DNA from 3 places in the Actinoplanes sp. NPDC048967 genome. Region 2 is predicted to be linked to each of the others. Evidence: riboswitches for the same ligand, from Rfam matches in the RefSeq annotation. Region 2 holds a riboswitch; each other region holds the start of a gene.
The links. A riboswitch is a leader RNA that binds a small molecule or an ion and turns the genes downstream of it on or off. The one in region 2 is predicted to bind cobalamin.
Positions count from the first base shown of each region.

Region 1: linked by a shared signal. The riboswitch ahead of AB0C12_RS04555 (VWA domain-containing protein) and the one ahead of bluB (5,6-dimethylbenzimidazole synthase) in region 2 are both predicted to bind cobalamin.
Region 3: linked by a shared signal. The riboswitch ahead of AB0C12_RS19380 (ribonucleoside-diphosphate reductase subunit alpha) and the one ahead of bluB (5,6-dimethylbenzimidazole synthase) in region 2 are both predicted to bind cobalamin.

Region 1 is NZ_JBEZFL010000001.1:961,025-966,509, forward strand. It holds gene AB0C12_RS04545 (cobyrinate a,c-diamide synthase) at 1-406, opposite strand, end outside; gene cobO (cob(I)yrinic acid a,c-diamide adenosyltransferase) at 400-999, opposite strand; gene AB0C12_RS04555 (VWA domain-containing protein) at 1,238-3,445, opposite strand; cobalamin riboswitch at 3,476-3,604, opposite strand; gene AB0C12_RS04560 (gluconokinase) at 3,733-5,304, opposite strand; gene AB0C12_RS04565 (hypothetical protein) at 5,403-5,485, opposite strand, start outside.
Region 2 is NZ_JBEZFL010000001.1:36,912-42,396, reverse strand. It holds gene AB0C12_RS00190 (hypothetical protein) at 1-247, shown strand, start outside; gene AB0C12_RS00185 (ester cyclase) at 328-732, shown strand; gene bluB (5,6-dimethylbenzimidazole synthase) at 941-1,567, opposite strand; cobalamin riboswitch at 1,603-1,807, opposite strand; gene AB0C12_RS00175 (D-arabinono-1,4-lactone oxidase) at 1,844-3,088, opposite strand; gene AB0C12_RS00170 (acyl-CoA desaturase) at 3,112-4,323, opposite strand; gene AB0C12_RS00165 (ferredoxin reductase) at 4,374-5,429, opposite strand.
Region 3 is NZ_JBEZFL010000004.1:353,437-358,921, forward strand. It holds gene AB0C12_RS19365 (DUF3046 domain-containing protein) at 32-232, opposite strand; gene AB0C12_RS19370 (GNAT family N-acetyltransferase) at 305-1,006, shown strand; gene AB0C12_RS19375 (UdgX family uracil-DNA binding protein) at 978-1,640, opposite strand; cobalamin riboswitch at 1,754-1,966, shown strand; gene AB0C12_RS19380 (ribonucleoside-diphosphate reductase subunit alpha) at 2,098-4,488, shown strand; gene AB0C12_RS19385 (ribonucleotide-diphosphate reductase subunit beta) at 4,489-5,484, shown strand.

The DNA of each region.
Region 1 (5,485 bases), 920 kb from region 2:
GCACCAGCGCGGCCACCGACCGGCCCTGCGCGGCGGCGTCGACGACCAGGATGACCGGCGCGTCGAGCAGGCCGGCGACGTGCGCGGTCGATCCGGTGTCGCCCGCACCGGTACGCCCGTCGTAGAGCCCCATCACGCCCTCGACGACGGCCAGGTCGGTGCCCGCCGAACCGTGCGCGAACAGGGGCCCGATCAGGTCCTCGCCGACCATCACCGGGTCGAGGTTGCGTCCGGGCCGGCCCGCCGCGAGCGCGTGATAGCCGGGATCGATGTAGTCCGGGCCGACCTTGAACGGCGCCACGCTCAGGCCCCGCGCGGCGAACGCGGCGAGCAGCCCGGTGGCCACCGTCGTCTTGCCGTGCCCGGAGGCCGGCGCGGCGATGACCACGCGCGGGATGTTCACCATTCGATGCCCTGCTGTCCCTTGCGGCCGGCGTCCATCGGATGCTTGACCTTCGTCATCTCGGTGACCAGGTCGGCCGCGGCGAGCAGGTCCGGGTGCGCGTCCCGGCCGGTGATCACCACGTGCTGGGTGCCGGGCCGCTCCGCGAGGGTCGCGACGACGTCGGCGACATCGACCCAACCCCACTTCATCGGGTACGTGAACTCGTCGAGCACATAGAACTTGTGGGTCTCGGCAGCCAGGTCCCGCTTGATCTGCGCCCAGCCCTCGGCTGCCTCGGCGGCGTGATCGCGTTCGGTGCCGGCCCGCTGGATCCAGGACCAGCCCTCACCCATCTTGTGCCAGGCCACGCTCGGCCCGCCGGTCTGCCCCAGAGCCTTGAGCGCGGCCTCCTCGCCGACCCGCCACTTCTCGGACTTCACGAACTGGAAGACACCGATGGACCAGCCGGCACTCCACGCCCGCAGAGCCATCCCGAACGCGGCGGTCGACTTCCCCTTGCCGTGTCCGGTGTGGACGGCGAGCACAGCCTGCCGGCGCCGCTGCCGCGTGGTGAGTCCGTCCTGCGGCACGGTGGTGACCTGTCCCTGCGGCATCAGGCAGCCTTCCTCAGCGAGATGAACGACACGCGACGACGTCCCGGCCACAAGGCCGGGGCGGAAACCCGCGAGACCATCGCGGGCACCCGCCGGGCGACCACGGAAACCGACGGGACGCCCGCAAAGACCGACGGGACGCCCGCAAAGACCGACGGGACGCCCACGGAAACCGACGGGACGCCCGCAGAAACCAACGGGACGCCCGCAGAAACCGGGGCAGCTGCGGGAGGGAGCATCACGCGGCCCTCCCCAGCGGGGTCGAGGTCGGGTCGGCGGCCAGCGCATCGAGCGGCATGATGTCGGCGCCGAGGGCGGCGGCCAGCCGCCGGGCCAGACCCAGCCGGATCGGCCCGGCCTCGCAGTCGACGACCACCGCCGCCACGCCGGCCAACGCCGGCGCGACCAGCACGGGATCCGGCCCGCTGGTCGCGCGCCCGTCGGTGACGATGATCAGCAGCGGCCGCCGGCGCGGGTCGCGGCGGCGCTCGGTGGCGATGGTCGCGGCCGCGGCGCGCAGGCCGGCGGCCAGCGGGGTACGCCCACCGGTACGCAACCCGGCGAGCCGCAGCACCCCGACCTCGTGGCTCGACGTGGGCGGCAGCACCTGATCCGCGGCCGACCCCCGGAAGGTGATCATGCCGATCCGGTCCCGCCGTTGGTACGCGTCCCGCAGCAGTGACAGCACCGCGGTCTTGACGACGGTCATCCTCTTCCTCGCGGCCATCGACCCGGACGCGTCCACGACGAACAGCACCAGGTTGGCCTCACGCCCGACGTGCACGGCCTCCCTCAGGTCACGCGGCTGCACCAACCCGATCCGCCGCTCGGCCGCGGCCCGCCTGCCCGCCGGATGAGCGGAGCCGGCGGGACTGGGAACAAGCGTGTGGTCAAGTGCCCGGCCGTCCTGCGCACCCGGCGCGGTGAGCCGAGGGCCTGGTAGCGGCACGGCGGCGGCACCGCGGTGGATGGCAGCCCGCAAAGTAGCCGGCAGATGCGGCGCTCCGGCGAGCTTGCCGCGCGGGATCCGCGAGCCGACCACCCGCCCACGCCGCGCGAACGCCGGCGACCGCCGCCCGGCATGCCCGCCCTCTCCACGAGCAGAGATCCGCAACGTCCGCGGCCGGTAGGCGGCACCCGACTGGGCCGCCGCACCCCCGCTCACCTTGCGCTGCTCATCGGCCGGCGCCTCAGCGCCGGCATCCCCCGGAGCCTGCTCAACCGGGCCGGAAGGCTCGGCAGTCCGCCGAGGCCCACCGGAACCCTCCGGGCCACCGGAGCCGGGTCCGCCGGAGCTGGGAGCGCCGGAGTCCGGCGCGCCGGCGCCGGAACCGCCGGAATCCGGACCACCAGAATCAGGCCCGCCAGAATCGGGGCCACCGGCATCCGGCCCGTCAGGACCGTCACCGGGCGGCGGATCCTCGTCCGGGTCATCCTGAGCAGCCTGGTCCAGCGCCTCTTCCAGCCGTTCCTCATCAGTGCCCGGCGGATCGAGCGGGTCCTTGCGACGGCGATGCGGCAACGCGAGCCGCGCCGCGTCCCGAATGTCCTCAGCCGTCACCCGATCGCGACCGTGCCACGCCGCCAAAGCCACCGCACACCGCGCCACGACGATGTCCGCACGCATCCCGTCGACACCGTAGGCCAGGCACACCCGGGCGATCCGGTCCAGCTCGGCGTCCGGCAGCCGCACGAACGGCACCCGCTCCCGAGCCGTCAGGATCCGCTCGGCCAGGGCTTTCTCGTCGGCCGCGAACCGGGCCGCGAACGCCTCCGGGCCGGCCTCGTACGCCAGCCGGCGCCGGACCACCTCGGCCCGCAGCTTCGCCTCGCGCGGGGCGGCAACCGTCACGACCAGGCCGAACCGGTCGACCAGCTGCGGGCGCGGTTCGCCCTCCTCGGGGTTCATCGTGCCGACCAGCAGGAACCGGGCCGCGTGCTTGACCGACACCCCGTCGCGCTCGACGTGGGCGCGGCCCATCGCCGCCGCGTCGAGCAGCAGATCCACCAGGTGGTCCGGCAGCAGGTTGACCTCGTCGACATAGAGGGCGCCGCGGTGGGCCGCAGCGAGCAGACCCGGCTCGTACGCCTTGACGCCGTCGGCGAGCGCACGCTGGATGTCCAGGGTGCCGACGACCCGGTCCTCGGTGGCCCCGACGGGCAGCTCGACCAGCGTGGCGGGGCGGTGGCCGTGCGGCGCGCCGGGCTCGTGCGGCCCGTCGGGGCAGCCGGGGTCGGGCGCCGCGGGATCACAGGCGAAGCGGCAGCCGCGGACCACGTCGACCTCGGGCAGCAGGGTGGCGAGGGCACGGACGACCGTCGACTTGGCCGTGCCCTTCTCGCCGCGGACCAGGACCCCGCCGACGGCCGGGGACACAGCGGTCAGCAGCAGCGCGAGCCGCAGGTCGTCGAGGCCGACGACGGCAGAGAACGGGTACGGCGTCACGCCCGGTCCTTTCCGCGGGTCCGCGCCCGCGTGTGGAAGGTACGAGCGGCCGGAGTCTCCTGACTTCCGGGGACGAACCCCGGTCACAGTGGCGGGACCGTCCCGGTCTCCCACCGGGTTCCTCCACTGCCGCTCGCGAGCCACTCTTTCTCACGGCCCGGCACGCCGTCAACGCGGGGCCGCGTGGGCATCCTCACCCCGGTCCGGGCCGCCACCGGGCCGAACGGCGAGCGGCGACAAGGCCGCGGCCGGCCGAGCACGGCGAGAACGGCCGGGGCGCGAGCCGCTCAGCCGACGCCCGGCAGGGCCTTCTCCGTGTCGGGCAGCGGCTCGGGAGCCAGCTTGTCCAGCTCCTTGAGCACATCGGTGACCGCCAGAGCCGACTGCTCCACCAGCGGCCGCATCCGCCGGTACAGGTCGGCGTTCTTCGGGTCCGGCCGTTCGTGCTCGGTGATCGCCACCAGCGCCGCCGCCTCGTCCAGGTCGGGCAGCTCGCCCAGCGCGTGCCGGGCCAGCAGGCAGGCGCCCAGCGCCGTCCCCTCCGGCGTGTCGGCGATCGCCACCGGCAGGTCCAGCGCCGCGGCCAGGATGCCGACCCACAGCTCCGAGGCGACCGCCCCGCCGGTGGCCCGGACCTCGGTCATCGCGATGCCCTCGTCGGCGAACGTGTCGCGGACCAGCGCCAGCTGCTGGCACACCCCCTCGACCGCGGCCCGGACCAGGTGGGCCCGGCCGTGCTCGCGGCGCAGGCCGATGTACGCCCCGCGCATCCCCCCGCGCCACCACGGCGCCCGCTCGCCCAGCAGGTACGGCAGGCAGAGCAGCCCCTCGCTGCCCGGCGCCACCCCGGCCGCCTCGGTCAGCAGGGCCGCGTCGCGGACGTCGGCGTCCTCGCCCTCGGCGGTCGGCCGGTCGAAGCCGCCCGCGAAGGTCTGGCCGGCCCAGCGGACCACGGATCCGGCGTTGTTGATCGCGCCGCCGACCACCCAGCGGTCCTCGGTCAGCGCGTAGCAGAACAGCCGGCCCGCCTTGTCCGCGGTCGGGCCGTGCACGACGGTGCGCAGGGCGCCGCTGGTGCCCAGGGACACGGCCGCCACGCCGACCGGCGTCGCGCCCACGCCCAGGTTGGCCAGCGGTCCGTCGGCGGCCCCGATGATCAGGGGCAGCTCCGGCGGGAGCCCGGCGGCGACCGCCACCTCCCGCTTGAGCCGCAGCTGCCGGGTCGTCGGCACGACCTCGGCCAGCCGGCTCTCCGGGATCCCGGCCAGCTCCAGGGCCTCGGGGTCCCAGCGCCGCTGGTGGATGTCGTACATGCCGGTGCCGGAGGCGACCGACAGGTCCAGCAGGAAGCCCTCGTCCGCGAGGCCGGCCAGGACGATCTCCTTGACGCCGCCCCAGCGCGGGGTGTCCCGGAGGACGGCCGGGTCGGTGGCGCCCCACCAGGCGAGTTTGGTCAGCGGGGACATCGGGTGCACCGGCGTACCGGTGCGGGCCTGGAGGTCCTTCGCCCGGCCGGACGCCACGATCCGCTCGCTCTGCCCGGCGGCCCGGTTGTCCGCCCAGGTGATCAGCGGACCGCGGGCCGTGCCGTCGGCGTTCATCGGGACCAGCGCGTGCAGGAAGGCGCTGAGGCTCACGGCGATGACCCGGTCACCGCGCTCCTGGGACTCCTTGGCCACGGTGGTCAGAGCTTCGATCGCGGCGTCGCGCAGCTTCGCGGGGTCGAGTTCGGCCTGGCCCGGGCCGGGCACCGACAGCGGGTAGTGCACGCTGGCCATCGCGCGCACCTCACCCGTCGGCCCGGCGGCGATGGCCTTGGTCGCGGTGGTCCCGGTGTCGACACCGATGACGACGTCCATGCAGCCTCCCTGATCGCCGACAGACATGCCCGATCACCACGCACCTCAAGCCCGCGGCAGAGCCGAGCGGCGGCGAGACCGGACATCTGTCCCCGACCTTAGGCGAGTCGCACCCGGACTGCCTGTCCGCGCGCGGTGGTCACCTCGACCTCGTCGGCCGCGGCGGGCAGCAGCGCCGCGT
Region 2 (5,485 bases):
CACCTCGGGCGGCTGCGGCGTGGGCACGTACTCGTGCGGCACCAACTCGGCCAACGCGCCGTGGGGCTGGGACGACGGCGACGATCTGCCGGGTCGCGGGGAGATCGCCACGGACCCGGCGAAGCTGTCCGCCGAGTACTTCACTGTGCCGGGGGAGCTGGCGCGGGCGTACGCGTACAACCCGTACACGGCGGAGAAGGCCGACCTGCGCGAGGCCGCGCGGACCGCGCCGACCGTCACGGACTGACGGCGCAGCCGGCGGCCGGGGTTTGCCCCGGCCGCCGGTCCGCAATGCGCCGAAGGTCGCCATGGCATAGAAATTGATGCATGGAAGCGACGGAGATCGCGTGCGCGTGGTTCGCCATGTGCCGCACGGGGGACGAACAACGGCTGACCGGCCTGGTCACCGAAGACTTCGTGGCGCACGGACCGGGCGGCAGCGGCGACCTGGCCGCCTTCACGACGTGGCTGCGCTGGTACCCGGCGGCGTTCGCCGACCAGGAACCGGTGCTGGAGGACGTGATCGTCAGCGGGGACCGGCTGGTGGTGCGGTACACGATCCGGTCGACCTACCGGGGCGGGTATCTGGACCTGCCGCCGGACGACCAGCGGGTGCGGGAGACCGGGATCATCATCTTCCGGCTGGCCGGGGGCAAGGTGGCCGAGAGCTGGTTCGAGGGCAACGACCTCGAGGTGGCCCAGCAGATCGGCGGCCGGATCACCCCGGCCTGAGCCGGGGCTTTCGTCCGCCGCCCGGCTCGGCCCGCCACGTCGGGCTCGGCCGATCACGTCGGGCTCGGCCGATCACGTCGGGCTCGGCCGATCACGTCGGGCTCGGCCGATCACGTCGGGCTCGGCCGATCACGCCGGGCTCGGCCCGGCCCGGTCCGCCGCGCCCGGCTCGGCCGGCCATGCCCGGCCCGGACCGAGCCGGTCCGGCTCAGCCGCCCCAGCGGTCCGTGTGCAGAGCCAGTTGCAAGGGCCGGCGTTGCCGCCAGCCGTGCCGTTCCAGATCCGGCACGTCCTCGAGGTGGCTGACCGGGCCCAGGCACAGCCAGGCGACCGGCCGCACCGAGTCCGGGATGCCCAGGAGGCCGCACAGGAAGTCCTCGCGGTAGAAGGACACCCACCCGACGCCCAGTCCTTCGGCGGTGGCCGCCAGCCACAGGTTCTGGATGGCCAGGCACACCGAATAGAGCCCGGCGTCCGCAATCGCGTGCCGCCCCAGCACCGCGGGCCCACCCCGCGCGGCGTCGTAGGTCACCACGACCGACAGCGTCGACTCCAGAACCCCGTCGATCTTGATGCTTGCGAACCGCCGCGCGGCGTCACCGTCGAGGGTGGCGGCGAAGGTCTCGCGTTCGGTGTGCACGTGCCGGTGGAACGTCTGCCGGAGTTCGCGGTCGCGGACCAGGATGAAGTCCCACGGCTGCGACAGCCCGACGCTGGGCGCCTCGTGCGCGGCTGTGAGGATCCGGTCCAGGACGTCGTCGGGGACCGGCGCACCGGTGAACTGGCCCCGGACATCGCGGCGGCGGCTGATGGTCTCGTACAGGTCGTGGATCATGGGCAGGCTCCCGCTGCGCTCGTGCCCCGGGCCGGCCGGGGTCATCGACGCGAGGCCGGTCTTCGGACTCCCGGATCAGCGCCTCACCGCCCGCCTTCCCAGCCGTCCGGCCAGTGGCTGCGCACCAGGGTGCGCGTGGGCGGCAGCTCCCCGGTCACCGCGGCGGGCCCGTGCCGGATTCGCACCGGCTTCCCGATTCTCCCCACCCGTGGGCGGGGCACCTCGCAACAAGTTCGTGCCGGACGACACGCTACCGCCATGGCCGACGGCCGCGGGTCAGTGGCCCAGGATGTCGTCGAGCCAGGGGTTGCGGAAGGTGCCCTGGGGGTCGTACTTGGTGACCAGGGCCTGGAAGTCGGCGAAGCGGGGGTAGCGGCTGCGGACCGTCGCCGGGTCCTGGGTGAAGACCTTGCCCCAGTGGGGGCGGGCCTCCAGCGGCGCGAGCTGCTCCTCCAGCGCCGCCACGGCCGGCAGGACCGCCGCCGTGTCGGCGATCCAGGTGAAGTGCAGGCCGAGGCTGTCGCGCTCGTAGTTCATGCTCAGCCAGAGGTTGTCCGCCGCCACCGTACGGATCTCGTTCACCTGCAGCACCGGGACGATCTTCTCCCGGACCCGGGCCACCGCGTCGATCGCCTCCAGGGCGCGGTCGAACGGCACCATCCACTCCGACTGCAGCTCCGCGCCGGTGCTGGGGGTGAACTCCATCTTGAAATGCGGCAGCCGGGCGTGCCACGGGCCCGGAACGCCGAACTGGTCGGTGCTGTTGTCCGCGGCCACGCCGGGCACCGGGTGGCGCTTCCCGTCGGCCGGGCGGGCGCCGAAGAGCGGGCCTTCCGGCAGCTCGTCCGTACGCTTGAACCAGGCGTGGTTGATGTCCCCGGACTGCCAGTTGGTAAACAGGCTGACGCTGTAGCCGGCCGCGAGGATCTCCGGCAGGTGCTGCTCCAGTGACGCCCGGGGCAGGTCGTCGTAGACGTACTGGCGGAGCTCGAACGCCGGCACCACGTCCAGCGTCAGCGCGGTCACCACGCCGAGGGCGCCCAGGCCCACCACCGCGCCGGGGAAGTCTTCGTCGCCGCGGCGCAGGGTCACCAGTTCGCCGTCGCCGCGGATCAGCTCGATCGCCGCTACCGAGGTGGCCAGGTTGCCGTTGCGGACGCCCGAGCCATGAGTCGCCGTGGTGACCGCGCCGGCCACCGAGATGTGCGGGAGCGAGGCCATGTTGTGCACCGCCAGGCCCGCCGCGTCGAGGCGGTCGACGAGTTCGCCGTACCGGATGCCGCCGTCGACCCGGACCGTCCGGCGGTCCTCGGCGATCTCCACGACGCGGGGCAGGCCGATCAGGCTGATCAGGTCGCCGGTCGTGTCGGCCATCCGGTTGAAGGAGTGCCCGCTGCCCAGCACGCGCAGCGGGCCGCCGGCCCGGACGATCTCCTGCAGCTCCGGCAGCGCCGCCGGCCGGTGCAGCCGGCGGGCGCCGAAGGTGATGTTGCCGGCCCAGTTGGTCACCACGTTGCTCACCGGACCAGCCTAGGCCGTACGGGTCAGGAGTTCACAGCCACCGGCTCGGTCTGGGTCTCGGCGGCCGGGCGCTGCCAGCGGGTCGCCTTCGCCTTGCGGCCGCTGGCCGGGCGCGGGCCGTCGGCGAGGGCCTTGGCCTCGCCGCGGTTGGGCAGCGAGAGCCGGAAGACCTTGTACCAGGCCGAGCCGACCTGCCGGGGCAGCGAGCCGCTGGTGTACGAGAGCCCGTAGCGCTGGAACAGGTCGCGGATCTGCGGCGCGATCTCCTGGTACCGGTTGCTGGGCAGATCCGGGAACAGGTGGTGCTCGATCTGGTACGACAGGTTGCCGGTCATGATGTGCATCGCCCGGTTGCCGTCGATGTTGGCCGAGCCGAGCATCTGGCGCAGGTACCACTCGCCGCGGGTCTCGCCCTCGATCGAGGTGCGCTCGAAGGTCTCCACGCCCTCCGGGAAGTGACCGCACATGATCACCGAGTGGGTCCACAGGTTGCGGACCAGGTTGGCCGTCGCGTTGGCGGCGATCGTGGTCAGCCAGGAGCCGGTCAGCGCGGACAGGGCCGGGTGCACGCCGTAGTCCTTCAGGATCTGCTTGCCGATCTTGCGGCGGACCTGCTTGAGCCGCTCCTTGAACTGCGGCGACTGGCGGCGCTTCTTGGTCTTGAGGTTCTTGCCCAGCTCCAGGTCGTACGCGGCGATGCCGTACTCGAAGAAGCAGGCGTTGACGAAGTTCCAGAGCGGCTGACCGAGATGGATCGGGCTCCAGCGCTGCTGCTCGTCGACGCGCATGATGCCGTAGCCGAGGTCGTTGTCCTTGCCGATCACGTTGGTGTACGTGTGGTGCAGCTCGTTGTGCGAGTGCTTCCACTGCTCCGACGGCGAGGCGTTGTCCCACTCCCAGGTGGTCGAGTGGATCTTCGGGTCCCGCATCCAGTCCCACTGGCCGTGCATGACGTTGTGCCCGATCTCCATGTTCTCGAGGATCTTGGCGACCGACAGGCCGGCCGTGCCGAGCAGCCAGGCCGGCGGGAAGATCGACACGAGCAGGACCGCGCGGCTGGCCAGCTCGAGCCGGCGCTGGGTGGTGATCACCCTGCGGATGTACCGGGCGTCGCGTTCGCCGCGGCTGGCCACGATCTCGTCGCGCAGGGCGTCCAGCTCGCGGCCGATGGCCTCGATGTCCTCGGCGGTCAGGTGCGCGATCGGGTTCTTCGGCTTGCGCTGCAGAGTGGTCACGGCAGTCCTCGGTTTCCTTGTGAAGCTGAAGCTGGAGCGGGAGCGGAGTCTCAGTGGTCCAGGTGACAGTTGCCGGCGGCGGCCGACACGCAGGTCTGCACCAGGACGTTGTCGCCTTCGACGGCCGTGGTGATCGAGCCGTCGCGTAGGTCGCGCACGGCGCCCTCGGTCATCGGCAGCACGCAGCTGAAGCAGATGCCCATCCGGCAGCCGGACGGCATCAGCACACCCGCGGCCTCGCCGGCCTCCAGCAGCGGCGTGCTGCCGTCGGCGTCGACGACCGTGCCGGTGCGGCCGAAGGTGACCTTGCCGCCGTCACCGGTGGCGATGACGGTCGGGCGGAACCGTTCGACGTGCAGCCGGGTGATGCCGGCCTCGGCGAAATGCGCGCCCAGGTCGTCCAGCATCTCGTTGGGCCCGCAGGCCCAGGTGTGCCGCTCGGCCAGGTCGGGGACCAGGGTGGCCAGCTCCGGTGGGGCGATCCGGCCGGCGGTGGCGGTGTGCCGCTCGACGAAGCGGATCCGGCCCGCGGCGGCCAGCGTACGCAGCTCGTCGCCGAAGACGACGGCCTCGCGTTCCCGCGCCGAGTGCACGACCACGACGTCCTTCAGCTCGTGCAGGGCGCTGCGCAGGATGCCCATCACCGGGGTGATGCCGCTGCCGGCGGTCACGAACAGCACCTTGGCCGGGCGGACGGCCGGCAGGGTGAAGTCGCCGGCGGGCTGGTCGAGGTGCACGATCATGCCGCGCCGGGCGTGCTTGATCAGGTGGTTGCTGACCGCGCCGTCCTTGACGGCGTTGACGGTCACCGACAGCCGGCCCGGTGCGCTGGTCACCGAGTACGCGCGCCACAGCCGTACGCCGTCCACGTCGACGCCGAGGCGGACGTACTGGCCGGGCTCGTGCCGGCGGAAGCCGCGACCGGGCCGCAGCACCAGGGTCACCGCGTCACGGGTCTCGGGGCGTACGGCCTCGATCCGGGCGCGCAGCACGCCGGCGTTGCGCAGGGGCGCGATCACGTCGAGGTAGTCAGCCGGCACCACCGGTGTCGTGAGGAGCTCCACGACCCGCCAAGCACCCGATCGCAGGGTATGAGTCACCGCCATGTCTCAAGCCTGCGGTGATCTCGGCACGAATGCCTGACCCGGTCAAGGGAATTTGA
Region 3 (5,485 bases), on a different contig from region 2:
GACACGCCAGAACAAGCGTACGAAAAAGGGGTCAGCGCAGCCTGGCAGGCACCCGATCGGGGTACGCGGAAACCACCGCACGCCAGATAGTAACCGTCTCCACACCCTGAGCTATGGATTCGTTAATGGTGCGCCCGTCGAGTGCCGCAAAACTCTGATCCGCGGCGAGACTCCGCGCATAAGCGGGGCCGAAGGCCTGTTCGAGGCGCCCCCAGAAGTCTGTCAACCGCACGGGAAAAGCCTACCCGCGGCGTCTTGCCGGCCCTGCTCGACGGCACGCTGAGACACACATCACTATGTGCTGGTGACTGTGGACGTTCTCGACCGGCCGAGCTGGGCCGCCCTCACCGGCCCGCACGCGCGGTTCGCCGGCATCGTCGGCCGGGCCGCTCGCTACCACCCCGACGTGGCGCCGTTCTTCGCTCTCGAGGACCCCGCCGATCCTCGCTGCTGGCACGACCTGGCGATGCTGGCCGGTCCCGGCACCGAGCTGTCGATCACGGCGAATCCGCCACACGACCTGGGCTGGGAGGTCCGGGGCACCAGCGCCACGCGGCAACTGGTGGATGCAACCGTGCGGGCCGTACCGGATCCGGAGGCCGTCGTTCTGACCGCGACCGACGTCCCCGAGATGATCGATCTTGTGCGCCGGACCGGACCGGGGCCGTTCCGGCCGCGCACGATCGAGCTGGGCACTTACCTCGGCATCCGACACGGGGGTGCTCTGGTGGCGATGGCCGGCGAGCGGATCAGGCCGCCGGGCTGGAGTGAGATCAGCGCGGTCTGCACCGATCCCGGCTATCGCGGTCGCGGCCTGGCGGCCCGGCTGGTGCTCGCGGTCGCAGCCGAGATCTATGAGCGCGGTGACCGACCGTTCTTGCACACCATGGCGGCCAACACTGCCGCCGACCACCTGTTCACAGCGATCGGCTTCGTGCGGCGCAAGGACAACGTGAACGTGTCGTTGCGCGTACCGGTCAGCCCAGGACTGTCGCCGCGACCTTGAGGTCGTCGACCAGGCCGTTGTAGGCGGCGTCCCGGTCGTCGGCCCGCAGCACCGCGGACGGGTGGATCGTGGCCAGCGCCCGCGACTCGGCGACCGGGAAGTCCTGTGGGCGCTGCGCCGACGCCGGCCAGGGCAGCAATTCGCCGCGTGACCTGGTGACCCGGAACGACGGTCCGAACAGGGCCTTGGCCGCGGTGGCCCCGAGCGCCACCACCAGATCGGGCTTCAGCTGCGAGAACTCGGCGACCAGCCACGGCCGGCAGGCCGTGATGTGCGCCGGGCCCGGAGTCTGGTGGATGCGCCGCTTGCCCCGCAGCTCGAAGCGGAAGTGCTTCACGGTGTTGGTCAGATAGATGATCGACGGATCGATGCCCGCGTCGCCCACCGCGTCGCGAAGCAGGCGGCCGGCCGGCCCCACGAAGGGCAGGCCCTGCTGGTCCTCGATGTCGCCGGGCTGCTCCCCCACCAGAACCAGCCGCGCATGTTCCGCGCCGCGGCCGAAGACCACCTGGGTGGCGTCCTCGTAGAGTTCGCATCCGCGGCAGCCGGGCGCCGCCGCTTTGAGCTCGTCGAGGCTCTTCGCGTCGGCGGGGATGAATTCCTGCGCACCGGGCGGGGCTTGCGTCGTAGCCATGCACCCGTTCTACCCCGTCGCGTCCGGTCCACGCGCACAGGCTCACCTGATCGAGCAAGATCCGACACGCCGACACGACATGTGGTGTTGTACATCGGCTGTCGCACCTAGATATGGTGTTGCTCGCAGCTGGTTCGCCCGTCCCTCCAGGACGGCGCGAGGCAAGAGGGAACCCGGTGAGAAACCGGGACTGCCCCCGCAGCGGTGAGCGGGAACGACCGCCGTCATCAAGCACTGGGCCCGGGCCCGGGAAGCGACGGCCACTAGGCGACCGGCAACGGTCAGGCCCGCGAGTCCGAAGACCTGCCAGCGCGCCGCACGCTTTCGCGTGCGGCGGTCCGAGGCCGCGTGGGACGGCCGACGCCACTTCAGGTGTACGCGCACAGCCGCGTCCACCGGCGTCCTCCTGCGCGCCCGAAGACCGTTCCGCCAACGGGCTCGCGAGGAGAGAGAGTTCATGACGGTCACGCAGGACAAGACTGCGTACGATCCGGCCGTGCCGGAGCAACGCCGGCACGCGATGCAGGTGCGCAAGCGCAATGGTGAGACCGAGTCGGTCGACGTCAACAAGATCGTGCGGGCGGTCGAGCGCTGGGTCGCCGACCTGAACGAGGTGGATCCGCTGCGGGTGGCGACCAAGACCATCAGCGGGCTCTACGACGGCGCGACCACCGCGGAGCTGGACAAGCTGTCGATCCAGACGGCCGCGGAGCTGATCGGCGAGGAGCCGCAATACTCGCGACTGGCGGCCCGGTTGCTGGCGGCCTTCATCGACAAGGAGGTGCGCGGGCAGGGCGTCGCCAGCTTCAGCCAGGCCATCGCGCACGGCCACGCGGAGGGGCTGATCGGGGACGCGACGGCTGCTTTCGTGGCCAGGAACGCCCGCAAGCTCGACGATGCCGTGGACCCGGCCGGCGATCTGCGTTTCGAGTACTTCGGGTTGCGGACCGTCGCCGACCGCTACCTGCTGCGTCATCCGCAGTCGCGGCTGGTCGTGGAGACGCCGCAGTACTGGCTGCTGCGGGTCGCCTGCGGCCTGTCGACCAACGCCGGTGAGGCGATCGCGTTCTACCGGCTGATGTCGTCGCTGGCCTACCTGCCGAGCTCGCCGACGCTCTTCAACTCCGGCACCCGGCACACTCAGATGTCGTCGTGCTTCCTGGTCGACTCGCCGAAGGACGAGCTGGACTCGATCTACGAGCGGTATCAGCAGGTGGCGCGACTGTCGAAGTTCGCCGGCGGCATCGGCATCTCGTGGTCGCGAATCCGCGGGCGCGGCGCGCTGATCCGCGGCACGAACGGGCAGTCCAACGGCATCGTGCCGTTCCTGCGCACGCTCGACGCCAGTGTGGCCGCCGTCAATCAGGGCGGCCGGCGCAGGGGCGCAGCCTGTGTCTATCTCGAGCCGTGGCACCCGGATATCGAGGAATTCCTCGAGCTGCGTGACAACACCGGCGAGGACGCCCGCCGGACGCACAACCTGAACCTGGCCAACTGGATCCCCGACGAGTTCATGCGCCGGGTCGAGGCGGACGAGATGTGGTCGCTGATCGACCCGTCGGCCGTACCGTCGCTGCCTGATCTCTGGGGTGCCGATTTTGACGCGGCCTATCGGGCCGCCGAGGCCGCCGGGTCTGTCGTCCGTCAGGTCAAGGCACGCGATCTGTACGGCCGGATGATGCGCACCCTGGCACAGACCGGCAACGGCTGGATGACCTTCAAGGATCCGTCGAACCGGCTGAGCAATCAGACCGGCGTGCCGGGCAACACCATTCACTTGTCGAATCTGTGCACGGAGATCCTGGAAGTCAGCTCGGACGACGAGACGGCCGTCTGCAATCTGGGCTCGGTCAACCTCGCCGGGCATCTGAACGGCGACGACGTGGACTGGGAGAAGCTGCGGGCGACGGTGCGGACGGCGGTCGTCTTCCTGGACCGCGTCATCGACATCAACTACTACCCGAGCACCGAGGCCGCGACCAGCAACCCGCGGTGGCGTCCGGTCGGGCTCGGGCTGATGGGCCTGCAGGACGCGTTCTTCGCGCTGAGGCTGCCCTTCGACTCTGCTGCGGCGCGGGAGCTGAGCACGCGGGTCGCCGAGGAGATCTACCTGACCGCGCTGGAGAGCTCGGCCGAACTTGCTGAACGGTGGGGCGCACACCCGGCGTACCCGCAGACCAGAGCGGCCGGCGGCGACCTGCAACCGGATCTCTGGCGAGTGACGCCGACGCAGACCGCCCGGTGGGCGGCGGTGCGGCAGCGGATCGCGACCAGCGGGCTGCGGAACTCGCTGCTGATCGCGATCGCGCCGACGGCGACGATCGCCTCCATCGCCGGCTGTTACGAGTGCATCGAGCCGCAGGTCAGCAACCTCTTCAAGCGTGAGACGCTGAGCGGCGAGTTTCTGCAGATCAACACCTATCTGGTACGGGAACTGAAGGCGCGCAGCCTCTGGACCGCAGCCGTCCGCGAGCAGATCAAGCGCGCCGAGGGCTCGGTGCAGGGCATCTCCGCGCTGCCTGCCGACGTCCGGGAGCTCTTTCGCACGGCATGGGAACTGCCGCAGAAGGCGCTCATCGATGTGGCCGCGGCCCGGGCGCCCTACGTGGACCAGTCGCAGTCGCTGAACCTCTTCATGAGCGCGCCGACCATCGGCAAAGTCTCGTCGATGTATCTCTACGCGTGGAAGGCCGGCTTGAAGACCACCTACTACCTGCGTTCGCGGCCGGCGACGCGCATCCAGCAGGCGACCGTGGCCGTCGCGCCGACCATACCGGCGCCGGTCGGCGATGACGAGGCAGTGGCCTGCTCCCTGGAGAACCCCGAGTCGTGTGAGGCGTGTCAGTAGATGTTGCTGGATCCCGGAATGGACCTGACCCTGCGGCCGATGAAGTACCCGCACTTCTTCGACCGTTTCAAGGACGCGATCAAGAACACCTGGACCGTCGAGGAGGTCGACCTGCACTCCGACCTCGCCGATCTGGCCAAGCTGTCGCCCGCGGAGCAGCACCTGGTCAGCCGCCTGGTCGCCTTCTTCGCCACGGGCGACACGATCGTCGCCAACAACCTGGTGCTGAATCTCTACCAGCACGTCAACTCCCCGGAGGGACGGCTCTATCTGTCGCGGCAGCTCTTCGAGGAGGCCGTGCACGTCCAGTTCTATCTGAACCTGCTGGACACCTACGTGCCCGACGACGCGGAGCGGGCCGCGGCCTTCGACGCGGTGGAGAACATCCCGTCGATCGCCCGCAAGGCCGAATTCTGCTTCCGGTGGATCGACTCGGTCTTCGAACTGCGGGAGCTGCGGACCAAGGACGACCGGCGGGCGTTCCTGCTCAACGTCATCTGCTTCGCCGCGTGCATCGAGGGCCTGTTCTTCTACGGCGCTTTCGCCTACGTCTACTACCTGCGGTCGCGCGGGCTGCTGCACGGCCTCGCCTCGGGTACGAACTGGGTCTTCCGCGACGAGTCGATGCACATGGCCTTCGCCTTCGACGTGGTCGAGCAGGTGCGCGCGGAGGAACCGGATCTCTTCGACGAGAAGATGGAGCAACAGGTTCGCGACATGCTGGCGGAAGCCGTCGAGTGTGAGGTGCAGTTTGCGGCGGACCTGCTGGAGCAGGGCGTCTCCGGCATGTCGCCGGCCGATATGCGCGAATACCTCCAGCACGTGGCGGACCGTCGGCTGGCGCAGCTCGGCATCGCCCCGGCCTACGGTTCGCAGAACCCGTTCGCCTTCATGGAACTGCAGGACGTGCAGGAGCTCTCGAACTTCTTCGAGCGCCGGGTGTCGGCCTATCAGGTCGGCATCAGCGGGTCCGTGAGCTTCGACGACGACTTCTGAT